DNA from 3 places in the Streptomyces sp. NPDC048383 genome. Region 3 is predicted to be linked to each of the others. Evidence: riboswitches for the same ligand, from Rfam matches in the RefSeq annotation. Region 3 holds a riboswitch; each other region holds the start of a gene.
What was found. A riboswitch is a leader RNA that binds a small molecule or an ion and turns the genes downstream of it on or off. The one in region 3 is predicted to bind thiamine pyrophosphate.

Region 1 (4,347 bases), on a different contig from region 3:
GGCCGATCGAGCCCACGAGGGTCCGTACGATCTCCTCCGCCACCAGTTCGCTGTTCGCCACCGCTCCTATGCTGCTGTTGGCGATCGAGAACAGCAACAACAGGGGCAACGCGGCGCCCGCGTAGGCGAGTACGAGGGTGTTCACCACGGAGGCGATGTGGTCGCGGCCGATCCTGATCGCCGCCCCGTACAAGGCGCGCGGCCCCATCTTCGGGTCGGCCTGGTGGAGTTCCCACACCGCCGAGGTCTGGGTGACCGTCACGTCGTCGAGTACGCCGAGCGAGCCGATGATCACACCTGCGAGCAGCAAACCGCTCATGTCGATGTCGGGGTAGAGACCGTGGATCAGGCCGGTGTTGTCATCGGTGTTGCCGCTCAGGAACGCCCAGTCGATGAACACCGAGCCCAACAGGCCGATCAGCAACAGCGAGACGAGCGTGCCGAGAACGGCGACCGAGGTCCTCGCCGTCAGCCCGTGGCACATGTAGAGGGCGATCAGCATGATCGCGCTGGCTCCGACGATCGCGACGACCAGGGGGTTCGAGCCCTGCAGGATCGCCGGGAGGATGAACAGGGTCAGGATCGCGAAGCTGATCACGAGGGCGATGAGGGCGAACAGTCCCCGCAGTCGGCCGACCACGACGACGGCCACCGCGAAGATGCCGGCCAACAGCGCCATCGGCAGCTTCCGGTTCACGTCGATCACCGAGTACTGGAGGTCCCGCGGGGCGTCCGGCGCGTGGGCGACGACCACCTCCTGGCCCTGCTCCAACTGCCGCGGCGCCCCCGGCTGGACGATCTCGAAGAAGGCGCGCCCCTTGTCCGGACCGCTGCCGACCACGACGGTGGCCTTCTTGCAGTCGCCGTTCTGCGCGGCGTCCGCCTCGCGGCCCTGGGGGGTCGTGAGGTCGCCCGTCGCCGGTACCTGCGAGGCGTTCACCGATTTGCAGTCGACGCTTTCGAGCGCGACGACCTGCCCCTGCTGGGTCTGCCGGTCGAAGCCCACGCCGGTCCGCTCGTGGGCGGGTGCGCCGCCCGGCCACAGGACCGCCATGCCGATGAAGACGGCCGCGGCGAAGGGGATCAGCACCGCGGCGATGACCTTGCGCAGGTGCTGGGAAACGGGAGCCGCCGGCCCGTGACTGTGGCTGTGGGAATGGCCTGGGGCGGGCACGGCCGCATGCCCGTGGGGTGCGGGCTCATGGTCGTGGTGACCCGTGGGTTCGGTGGGCTCGGTGGGGGGCTGCGGCGAGGACGTCACCGGCAGATCATCGCAAGAGATGAGGGGGCCCACTGTTCAGCACGCCACAGATGACGCTAGCGTGGGGGCACCTTTGCACAACGCGGGAGCTCGGAGCACCGGGCTGAGAGGGCGCTGATCACCGTACGCACATGAGAACGCGTACGGGAAGAGGCTGCGTCGACCGCCGAACCTGTTACCGGGTAATGCCGGCGTAGGGAGATACGGTCTCATGACCATTCAGGACGCACGCACGCCTGCCGTCAGCCAGGACGCCGACGGCGGGAACGAGCGCCAGCCGGGCTGGCACAAGGGTTACGTGGCGGGCTCCCGCCCCGACATCCGGGTGCCCGTCCGCCAGGTCCACCTCACCAACGGCAAGGACGTGACGCTCTATGACACGTCCGGGCCGTACACCGACCCCGGGATCGAGACGGACGTCCGTCGGGGCCTCGCGCCGCTGCGCGAGAACTGGATCATCAGCCGTGGCGACACCGAGGAGTACGCGGGCCGCCCCGCGCGCCCCGAGGACGACGGCATCAAGCACACCTCGCCCCGTGGCGGCCTCAAGAACCTGGACGCGGTCTTCCCGGGCCGTCCGCGGCAGCCCCGCCGCGGCCGTGGCGGGGCCGCCGTCACCCAGCTCGCGTACGCCCGACGCGGCGAGATCACTCCGGAGATGGAGTACGTCGCGATCCGCGAGAACGTCTCCGCCGAGGTCGTCCGCGAAGAGATCGCCGCAGGTCGCGCGGTCCTGCCGGCCAACGTGAACCACCCCGAGATCGAGCCGATGATCATCGGCAAGCGGTTCCTGGTGAAGGTCAACGCCAACATCGGAAACTCCGCGGTCACCTCCTCCATCGAGGAGGAGGTCGACAAGATGACCTGGGCCACCAAGTGGGGCGCCGACACGGTCATGGACCTCTCGACCGGCCGCAACATCCACACCACGCGCGAATGGGTGCTGCGCAACTCTCCCGTCCCGATCGGCACCGTGCCGCTCTACCAGGCGCTGGAGAAGGTCGACGGCCGCGCCGAGGACCTGACCTGGGAGATCTATAAGGACACGGTCATCGAGCAGGCCGAGCAGGGCGTCGACTACATGACGGTCCACGCCGGCGTGCTGCTGCCGTACGTGCCGCTGACCGCCCGGCGCAAGACCGGAATCGTCTCCCGCGGCGGTTCGATCATGGCCGCGTGGTGCCTGGCGCACCACAAGGAGAACTTCCTCTACACGAACTTCGAAGAGCTCTGCGACATCCTCGCGACCTACGACGTCACGTACTCGCTGGGCGACGGCCTGCGCCCCGGCTCCATCGCCGACGCCAACGACGCCGCGCAGTTCGCCGAGTTGAAGACGCTGGGCGAGCTGAACACCATCGCCAAGCGCCACAACGTCCAGACGATGATCGAGGGCCCGGGCCACGTCCCGATGCACAAGATCAAGGAGAACATCGACCTCCAGCAGGAGATCTGCGAAGAGGCGCCGTTCTACACGCTCGGCCCGCTGACCACGGACGTCGCGCCCGCCTACGACCACATCACCTCGGGCATCGGCGCCGCGATGATCGCCTGGTGGGGCACGGCGATGCTCTGCTACGTCACGCCCAAGGAGCACCTGGGCCTGCCGAACCGCGACGACGTGAAGACCGGAGTCATCACCTACAAGATCGCCGCCCACGCGGCGGACCTGGCCAAGGGGCACCCGGGCGCCCAGGAGTGGGACGACGCCCTGTCGGACGCACGGTTCGAGTTCCGCTGGGAGGACCAGTTCAACCTGGCCCTCGACCCGGACACGGCCCGTGAGTTCCACGACGAGACCCTGCCGGCCGAGCCGGCCAAGACCGCGCACTTCTGCTCGATGTGCGGTCCCAAGTTCTGCTCCATGAAGATCTCGCAGGACATCCGCCGTCAGCACGGCGGGGACCTGAAGGCCGACGAGATCGAGGCGGGCATGGCGGAGAAGTCCGCCGAGTTCGCCGCTGCGGGCAACCGCGTCTATCTGCCGCTGGCGGACTGACGCACTGTTCGGGGGGAGTGCTGCTCCCGCCCGGCGGATTTCCGTCGGTCGGGAGCAGCGCCATGTCCGGGCGCTGAGAGTTCGGGGGGCGGGAGTTCGAACGTACCGGCCCGGGAGCTCGACCCTTGACCTGGAGCGCGCTCCAGGTCCTAGAGTGCGGCCGCATGACCATGGGATACCGAAGTCTTGGCGGTACCGGCATCGAGGTGAGCGCCCACTGCCTGGGCACGATGATGTTCGGCGCGATGGGCAACCCGGACCACGAGGAGTGTGTGCGGATCATCCATGCCGCACTCGACCGGGGCATCAACTTCGTCGACACGGCGGACATGTACTCCGCCGGTGAGTCCGAGGTGATCGTCGGCAAGGCGCTCACGGCGCGGCGCGACGACGTGGTGCTCGCCACGAAGGTCCACTTCCGGATGGGCGAGGGCCGCAACCGCAGCGGCAATTCGCGGCGGTGGATCGTGCGGGCGGTGGAGGACAGCCTGCGCCGGCTGGACACCGACTGGATCGACCTCTACCAGGTGCACCGGCCGGACCACACGACCGATGTCGAAGAGACCCTGGCGGTCCTCGGCGACTTGGTCCGGGCCGGCAAGATCCGCGCCTTCGGGTGCTCGACGTTCCCCGCCGAGGAGCTCGTCGAGGCGCACCACGTGGCGGAGCGGCGGGCGTTGCCCCGGTTCCGCACGGAGCAGCCCCCGTACTCGATCCTCGCGCGGGGGATCGAGGCGGACGTGCTGCCCGTCGCGCTCCGGTACGGAATGGGAGTGCTGACCTGGAGCCCGCTCGCGTCGGGGTTCCTGAGCGGAAAGTACCGTCTCGGTGGGCCGATCGACCTGACCTCGGGACGGGCGGCGCTCACGCCGGCACGGTTCGACCCGGCGATCCCGGGCAACGTCGCCAAGCTGGAGGCCGTGGAACAGCTGGTCGAGCTCTCCGAATCCATCGGCTGCACGCTGCCCGAACTGGCCGTGGCCTTCCCCCTCGCCCATCCCGCCGTCACCTCGGTGATCATCGGGCCTCGCACGATGGAGCAGATGGAGTCCCTGGTGAAGGGCGCCGGGCTGGTGCTCGACAACGC
Region 2 (4,347 bases), on a different contig from region 3:
ACGATGCGCTGGTGGGCCCGCACACTCGGCCCATGCCCATCGTGCCCGATGCCGCCGGCCGTGCCTTCGACGACCGGGAAGCACGCGATCGGGGGGCCGCCTTCGCGGGCGGCCCCCCGCTCCGCGCCGAGACGCCGTTGCAGGAGCCCATGCCCAGCCCTCCGCCTCCGCCTCCGTCCTCGCAGGCACCGCAGGACGCCTCACCGCCTCCGCAGAAGAAGCGCGCGGGGCGGGATCTGCGTGCCGCCATAGGGGTCGGCATCGGCCTCGGAGCGGTGATCTTCGCTTCGCTGTTCATCGTCAAGGCCGTCTTCGTCGGTGTCGTCGTCGTCGCGGTCGTGGTGGGTCTGTGGGAGCTCACCTCCCGGCTCCAGGAGAAGAAGGGCATCAAGGCGCCGCTGGTCCCGCTCGCGGTCGGTGGCGCCGCCATGGTCATCGCCGGCTACGTCCGCGGGGCCGAGGGTGCCTGGGTCGCGATGGCCCTGACCGCGCTCGCGGTCCTGGTGTGGCGGATGACGGAACCGCCCGAGGACTACCTCAAGGACGTCACCGCCGGCGTCTTCGCGGCGTTCTACGTGCCGTTCCTGGCCACCTTCGTCACGATGCTGCTCACGGCGGACGACGGCCCGCAGCGCGTGGTCACGTTCCTGGTGCTGACCGTCGTCAGCGACACCGGGGCCTACGCGGTGGGCTGGCGCTTCGGCAGGACGAAGCTGGCGCCGCGCATCAGCCCCGGGAAGACCCGCGAGGGACTGTTCGGCGCCGTGGCCTTCGCGATGGCCGCCGGCGCGCTGTGCATGGAGTTCCTGATCGACGGGGGCTCCTGGTGGCAGGGTCTGGTCCTCGGCCTGGCCGTCGCGGTCAGCGCGACCCTGGGCGACCTGGGCGAGTCGATGATCAAGCGCGACCTGGGCATCAAGGACATGGGCACGCTGCTGCCGGGCCACGGCGGCATCATGGACCGGCTCGACTCGCTCCTGCCGACCGCTCCCGTCGTGTGGCTGCTCCTGGCGGCCTTCGTCGGCACCGGCTGAGGTCCGCCGCTCCGCCGCTGATCGGCGGCCGATCCACCGGTCGCCGCGGTACCGGGGCGGCCGGTGGAGGAAAAGCCTCGACCGGGCCGGGCGGTTACTCTTGAAGGGCGCGCTGCTTCTGCGGCGCGCCTTTCGTCTTACAAGGAGTACCTGCCATGGCCCGCCCCGTTCCGGGAGAGCTCACCTTCGTCGCCCCTCGTGGGGTCAAGAAGCCGCCCCGGCACCTCGCCGACCTCACCCCGGCCGAGCGCCGGGAGGCGGTGGCCGCGATCGGTGAGAAGCCGTTCCGGGCCAAGCAGCTCTCCCAGCACTACTTCGCCCGCTACGCCCACGACCCGGCGGAATGGACCGACATCCCCGCGGCCTCCCGGGAGAAGCTCCAGCAGGAGCTGCTGCCCGATCTGATGAACGTCCTGCGTCACATCAGCTGCGACAACGACACCACGCGCAAGACCCTGTGGAAGCTGCACGACGGCACGCTCGTCGAGTCCGTGCTGATGCGCTACCCCGACCGGGTCACCATGTGCATCTCCTCGCAGGCCGGCTGCGGCATGAACTGCCCGTTCTGCGCCACCGGCCAGGCCGGTCTGGACCGCAACCTGTCCACCGCCGAGATCGTGCACCAGATCGTGGACGGCATGCGCGCCCTGCGCGACGGAGAGGTCCCGGGCGGCCCGGCCCGGCTGTCGAACATCGTCTTCATGGGCATGGGCGAGCCGCTCGCCAACTACAACCGCGTCGTCGGCGCCATCCGCCGCCTCACCGACCCGGAGCCCGACGGCCTGGGCCTGTCGCAGCGCGGCATCACCGTCTCCACCGTCGGCCTGGTCCCGGCCATGCTGCGGTTCGCGGACGAGGGCTTCAAGTGCCGGCTCGCCGTCTCGCTGCACGCCCCCGACGACGAGCTGCGCGACACCCTGGTCCCGGTGAACACCCGCTGGAACGTCCGTGAGGTGCTGGACGCGGCCTGGGAGTACGCCGAGAAGTCCGGCCGCCGGATCTCCATCGAGTACGCCCTGATCCGCGACATCAACGACCAGGCCTGGCGCGGTGACCTGCTCGGCAAGCTCCTCAAGGGCAAGCGCGTCCACGTCAACCTGATCCCGCTGAACCCGACCCCGGGCTCGAAGTGGACCGCCTCGCGGCCCGAGGACGAGAAGGCGTTCGTCGAGGCCATCGCCCGCCACGGGGTGCCCGTGACCGTACGGGACACCCGCGGTCAGGAGATCGACGGCGCCTGCGGCCAGCTGGCCGCCTCGGAGCGATAGGGCCGAAATTCGGCCATGGTCGATCACATTCGGACGCGGGGTACCCTGTGGCCGAACCAATTTCATATTCCGACAGGGGAGCGCCACAGCGCTGAGAGTGCGGTATCCGTCATCCGCAGACCCTCTGAACCTCGCCCCGGTCATTCGGGGTAGGAAGTTCGGTCACCACTCATGCTGTTGCGCCCTGCCCGGCGTCCGCTCTCGCAGAGCGCCGGGCAGGGCCGCGTCTTCTCCTGGTCATCCCAGGAGGAATCAACCAGTGAGCACCACCCAGAGGATCGCGGGCGCCGCGCTCGTGGCCGCGCTCGGCGTCACCACGCTCAGCGCCTGCGGCGGCGGCGACGCCAAGGACAGGACCGCCGGCGCGAGCGACGCCCCGAAGTCCAAGACGGTCACCCTCGTCTCCCACGACTCCTTCAACGTGACCGACTCGGTCCTGAAGGAGTTCGAGCAGCAGAGCGGCTACACCGTCAAGCGACTGAAGTCCGGCGACGCCGGCACGGCGCTCAACCAGGAGATCCTGACCAAGGGCTCCCCGCGCGGCGACGTCTTCTTCGGTGTCGACAACACCCTGCTCTCGCGGGCCCTCGACAACGGGATCTTCACCCCGTACCAGGTCAAGGGCATGGACGGGATCAAGTCCGAGTTCGTGCTCGACCCGCAGCACCGCGTCACCCCGATCGACTCCGGTGACATCTGCGTCAACTACGACAAGCAGTACTTCGCCGACAAGAAGCTCGCCCCGCCGCAGACGCTGGACGACCTGGTCAAGCCGGAGTACAAGAACCTGCTGGTCACCGAGAACGCCGCGACGTCCTCGCCCGGTCTCGGCTTCCTCCTCGCCTCCGTCGGCAAGTACGGCGAGGACGGCTGGAAGGACTACTGGAGCAAGCTCAAGGCCAACGGCGTCGAGGTCGTCGACGGCTGGGAGCAGGCCTACAACGAGCGCTTCTCGGGCTCCGCGGGCGGTAAGAAGGCCAAGGGCGACCGTCCGCTGGTCGTCTCGTACGCCTCCAGCCCGCCGGTCGAGGTGCTCTACGGCGAGCCGCAGCCGGCCGAGGCCCCCACGGGCGTCTCCACCGGAACCTGCTTCCGCCAGGTCGAGTTCGCGGGCCTGCTGAACGGCGCGAAGAACCCCGAGGGCGGCAAGGCGCTCCTCGACTTCCTGGTGAGCAAGAAGTTCCAGGAGGACATGCCGCTCCAGATGTTCGTGAACCCGGTGGTCAAGGACGCGCAGCTGCCGGAGGTCTTCACGAAGCACGGTGTGGTGATCGAGAAGCCGGAGAACGTCACTCCGGACGCCATCGCCAAGAACCGTGAGCAGTGGGTCAAGGCATGGTCCTCGCTCGTCGTGAAGTAGCACGCGGGAGCTCCCCGAAGGAGGGCGGGCGGACCACCGCCGTCAGGCTGGGCCTGATGGTGGTGCCGCTCGTCTTCTTCGGGCTGTTCTTCGCCTACCCCGTGGCCGCGATCGTCGGCCGCGGGCTCAGGACGGACTCCGGTTGGCAGTTCGGTCGGATCGGCGAGGTGCTGGCCCGGCCCGACATCGCGGACGTGCTGTGGTTCACCACCTGGCAGGCGCTGGCCTCCACGGTGCTCACCCTGCTGATCGCGCTGCCCGGGGCGTACGTCTTCGCCCGCTTCGAGTTCCCCGGCAAGCAACTGTTGCGCGCGGTGGTCACCGTTCCGTTCGTGCTGCCGACGGTGGTCGTCGGCACGGCGTTCCTCGCGCTGGTCGGGCGCGGCGGACTGCTGGACGAGCTGTGGGGAGTCCGCCTGGACACCACGGTTTGGGCGATCCTGCTGGCGCACGTCTTCTTCAACTACGCCGTCGTCGTCCGGACGGTCGGCGGCCTGTGGGCCCAGCTCGACCCCCGTCAGGAGGAGGCGGCCCGGGTCCTCGGCGCGGGGCGTTACGGGGCGTGGCGGCGGGTGACGCTGCCCGCGCTCGGGCCGGCCGTCGCCGCCGCCGCGCTGATGGTCTTCCTGTTCACCTTCACCTCCTTCGGCGTCGTGCAGATCCTGGGCGGTCCCGCGTACTCCAC
Region 3 (4,347 bases):
GTCGGCGCGGTCGTTGACGGCGAGGAGCTTGCCGTGGCGGCGGGCCGCCTCGGCGAAGACCTGGAGGTGTTCCAGCTCCTCGCCGGCCTCCATGCCCTTGTCCCGGAGCTGGACGATGTCCACGCCGCCGGCCAGGACGGCGTCCAGGAACTCGGGGAGGTCACCCTGCCGCCTGCGGGCGTCCGTGCACAGGTAGAGCCGGGCGTCGGACAGCTGCTGCATGGGTGTTCCCCCCGTGGTGGTGGCGGTGTGCGGGTCGGTGGGACCGGCCCGCACACCGGTGGATCAGCTCATCAGAGGGCGAGCGCCTGCGCGCGGCGCTTCACCTCCGTGCCGCGATTCTCACTCAACGCCTGCACGGGGCTGCCGGGCAGGGTCGGATCCTCGGTGAAGAGCCATTCCAGGATCTCCTCCTCGGAGAAGCGGTCGTCGCGCAGCACGGTCAGGAGGCCCACGAGGCCCTTCACGACCTTGTCGCCGTCGATGAACTGGGCCGGAACCTGCAGGGTGCGGTTCTCGCCCCGGCGTACGGCGATGAGCTGGCCTTCCTTGACCATCTGGCGGACCCGGGTCACCTCGATGTCGAGCATCTCCGCGATGTCGGGGAGGTGCAGCCAGGAGGGGACGAGGGCATCGATCTTTGCGTCAATCTCGGTCACGGACACAAGCCTGCCATCTCGGACGGGCCGCCGGTACCTGGCCCGTCCGTCCGGGGTCCGGGCCGCCTCCCGCCCGGGCGGCGCGGTGCGGACTTCCCCGCTCCGCCCGGCCGCGTCCCCGCCCGTGTCCCGGCCCGCCCCGGCCGTCAGGCGGTGGCGGACTTCAGCGGGGCGGCGGGGTCCGCCACCCGGGCCGGGTCGAGCCGGACGCCCGACTCGATGAGCTTGCGGCCCTGTGCGAGGTCCCGCGGCCGGCCGACGGCCAGGACCGCGACCAGGGCGGCGTCCCGCAGCCAGCACACCGACCAGCCCGCCCCGCCCGGGTCGCCGCGCCACAGCAGGGTGTCGGCCCCGGCGTGGTGTCCCTCGTACTGGACGAAGCGGCCGAACTGCTCCGACCAGAAGTACGGCACCGGGTCGTAGGCCCGTACGGGCTCCCCCGCCAGGATGTTCGCCGCGACGGCGCGCGGCCCCTGGAGGGCGTTGTCCCAGTGGTGGACCAGCAGCCGCGCACCGTAGCGGGCCGAGGGGAAGGAGGAGCAGTCGCCGACGGCGTACACCCCGGGGAGGGTGGTGCGCAGGTGGGCGTCCGCGGTGACGGAGCCGTCGGGGCCGAGGTCGACGCCGGTGCCGGCCAGCCAGTCCGTCGCGGGGCGGGCGCCGATGCCGACGACGACGGCGTCCGCCGCCAGTTCCCGGCCGTCCGCGAGCCGGACCCGGCCCTCCTCGACGCCGGCCACCTTCGCGCCGGTGATCAGCTCGGCGCCCGCCTCGGCGTACCAGTGCGCCATCGGGGCGGTGACCTCGGCCGGGAGGGCGCCCGCCAGGACCCGGTCCGCCGCCTCGACGACGGTCACGGCGCAGCCCGCCGCGCGGGCGGCGGTGGCGAACTCGGCGCCGATCCAGCCGGCCCCGACGACGACGGTGGCGGGGGCGGCGGCCAGGACGGGCCGCAGCCGGGCGGCGTCGTCGAGGGTGCGCAGCAGGTGCACGCCGGGGACGCCTTCGGTGCCGGGCAGGGTCAGCGGTCGCGCGCCGGTGGCCAGGACGAGGGCCCCGTACGGGACGGGTCCGGCCCCGGTGTCCAGTTCGCGGGCGGCGTGCCGCAAGCCGGTGACCTCGGTGCCGAGCCGCAGCTCGATGTCCAGGCCCTCGAAGTCGACGTCGAAGGCGGAGTCCTCCGCCTTGCCGAGCAGCACCGCCTTGGACAGCGGGGGCCGGTCGTAGGGCTGGTGGGGTTCGGCTCCCAGCAGGGTCACGGGGCCGGTGAAGCCCTGTTCGCGCAGGGCCACCGCGGTCTGCACCCCGGCCATTCCGGCGCCGACGATCACGACACCGGGCTTCGTCTGTTGCGTCTGCTCGCTCACCCGACCCAGCCTAGTTCCCTGACGATTCGTCAGGAATAGCGGGTGCGGCGGCCCGGGCGGGACGGCGGGGAGCCCACGGGCCGAACAGCGCCGGGGCGGTGGCGGGACGGCGGGAGGCAGCGGGGAGGCAGCCTTACCCGCCACCGGCCACGGGGTTAGTCTGGCCACCGTTACCCATCGCGGGAGTCCGGGCGCACCGGGCTGAGAGGGAGGCTGGCCGGCCTCCGACCGTACGAACCTGATCCGGGTCATGCCGGCGAAGGGAGGGGCTGGACGCCCATGCACTCATCTCGGAAGGGATCCGACGTCCTCGTCATCGGGGGCGGGATCATCGGCCTGGTCATCGCCTGGCGGGCCGCCCGGCGCGGCCTGCGCGTCGTACTGGCCGACCCGGACCCGGGCGGCGGCGCGGCCCGGGTCGCGGCGGGCATGCTGGCCGCCGTCACGGAACTGCACTACGGCGAGGAGACCCTGCTCGGGCTCAACGTGGCTTCCGCCGCCCGCTATCCGGACTTCGCCGCCGAACTGCACGAGGCCGCCGGCGGCATGGACATCGGCTACCGGGCCTGCGGCACCCTGGCCGTCGCCCTCGACGCCGACGACCGCCTCCACCTGCGCGAACTCCACGCGCTCCAGCGCCGCTGCGGGCTGGAGTCCGAGTGGCTCACCGGCCGCGAGTGCCGCCGCCTGGAGCCGATGCTGGCGCCCGGGGTGCGCGGCGGGCTGCGGGTCGACGGGGACCACCAGGTCGATCCGCGCCGGCTCGCGGCCGCGCTGCTGGCCGCCTGCGAACGCTCCGGGGTGACGTTGCGCCGCAGCCGGGCGGACCGGCTCCTCACCAGCGGGGACCGGGCGGCGGGCGCCGTCCTGGACGACGGTACGGAGGTGCTCGCCGACCAGGTGGTGCTGGCCGCCGGCTCGCTCAGCGGCCGGCTGGCCGGCGTACCGCCCCAGGTGGCCGTTCCCGTACGGCCGGTGAAGGGGCAGGTGCTGCGGCTGTCGGTACCGGCCGCGTACGGCCCGTTCCTGTCGCGGACCGTACGGGCGGTCGTGCGCGGCAGCCACGTCTACCTGGTGCCGCGCGAGAGCGGCGAGCTCGTCGTCGGCGCCACCAGCGAGGAACTCGGCTGGGACACCACCGTCACCGCCGGCGGCGTCTACGAGCTGCTGCGCGACGCCCACGAGTTGGTGCCCGGCATCACCGAACTCCCGCTGGTGGAAACCCTGGCGGGGCTGCGCCCCGGCTCGCCGGACAACGCGCCGCTGCTCGGCCCGACCGAGCTGCCGGGCCTGCACCTGGCCACCGGCCACTACCGCAACGGGGTCCTGTTGACGCCCCTCACCGGGGACGTGATGGCGGAGTTGCTGGCGACCGGTGTCGTACCGGAGATCGCCCGCCCCTTCACCCCCCGCCGCTTCTCCCCCGCACGTCAGGAGTCCTACGCATGACCATCTCCGTCAACGGCGAGCCGCGCGAGTTCGCGGCCGGCACCACCCTCGACGCGGTGGTCGCCACTTTGTCCCGGGCGCCCAAGGGCGTCGCCGCCGCCCTCAACGAGACCGTGGTCCCGCGCGGGCAGTGGCCGCACACCCCCGTGGGCGACGGCGACCGCGTCGAGGTCCTCACCGCGGTCCAGGGAGGCTGACGGCGATGGCGGACGATCTCTTCGCGCTCGGCGGCCGGACCTTCTCCTCCCGCCTCATCATGGGCACCGGCGGCGCGCCGAGCCTGGACGTCCTGGAACGCGCGCTGACCGCGTCCGGGACGGAACTGACGACGGTGGCGATGCGCCGCCTGGACCCGACGGTGCAGGGCTCGGTGCTGTCGGTCCTGACGAAGCTCGACATCGCCGTGCTGCCGAACACGGCGGGCTGCTTCACCGCCGGCGAGGCCGTGCTCACGGCCCGCCTCGCACGGGAGGCCCTGGGCACGGACTGGATCAAGCTGGAGGTGGTCGCGGACGAGCGCACCCTGCTGCCCGACGGCGTCGAGCTGCTGGACGCCGCCGAGGTCCTGGTGGACGAGGGCTTCACCGTCCTGCCGTACACCAACGACGACCCGGTGCTCGCCCGCAAGCTGGAGGACGTGGGCTGCGCGGCGATCATGCCGCTCGGCTCCCCCATCGGTTCGGGCATGGGCATCCGCAACCCGCACAACTTCGAGCTGATCGTCGAGCGGGCCGGTGTCCCGGTCATCCTGGACGCGGGGGCCGGCACGGCGTCGGACGTCGCGCTGGCCATGGAGCTGGGCTGCGCGGGGGTGATGCTGGCCTCCGCCGTGACCCGGGCCCAGGACCCGGTCCTGATGGCCGCGGCCATGC

Region 1: linked by a shared signal. The riboswitch ahead of thiC (phosphomethylpyrimidine synthase ThiC) and the one ahead of thiO (glycine oxidase ThiO) in region 3 are both predicted to bind thiamine pyrophosphate.
Region 2: linked by a shared signal. The riboswitch ahead of AB0D46_RS05245 (thiamine ABC transporter substrate-binding protein) and the one ahead of thiO (glycine oxidase ThiO) in region 3 are both predicted to bind thiamine pyrophosphate.

Annotation. Positions count from the first base shown of each region.
Region 1 covers NZ_JBEZKS010000001.1:183,691-188,037, reverse strand. Annotated here, with positions in the region: gene AB0D46_RS00890 (YibE/F family protein) at 1-1,261, opposite strand, end outside; TPP riboswitch at 1,334-1,478, shown strand; gene thiC (phosphomethylpyrimidine synthase ThiC) at 1,473-3,260, shown strand; gene AB0D46_RS00880 (aldo/keto reductase) at 3,431-4,347, shown strand, end outside.
Region 2 covers NZ_JBEZKS010000004.1:82,767-87,113, forward strand. Annotated here, with positions in the region: gene AB0D46_RS05235 (phosphatidate cytidylyltransferase) at 1-1,034, shown strand, start outside; gene rlmN (23S rRNA (adenine(2503)-C(2))-methyltransferase RlmN) at 1,190-2,302, shown strand; TPP riboswitch at 2,367-2,476, shown strand; gene AB0D46_RS05245 (thiamine ABC transporter substrate-binding protein) at 2,562-3,662, shown strand; gene AB0D46_RS05250 (iron ABC transporter permease) at 3,719-4,347, shown strand, end outside.
Region 3 covers NZ_JBEZKS010000032.1:36,072-40,418, forward strand. Annotated here, with positions in the region: gene thiE (thiamine phosphate synthase) at 1-222, opposite strand, end outside; gene AB0D46_RS21845 (Rv2175c family DNA-binding protein) at 294-659, opposite strand; gene AB0D46_RS21850 (FAD-dependent oxidoreductase) at 806-2,026, opposite strand; TPP riboswitch at 2,196-2,308, shown strand; gene thiO (glycine oxidase ThiO) at 2,306-3,475, shown strand; gene thiS (sulfur carrier protein ThiS) at 3,472-3,672, shown strand; gene AB0D46_RS21865 (thiazole synthase) at 3,678-4,347, shown strand, end outside.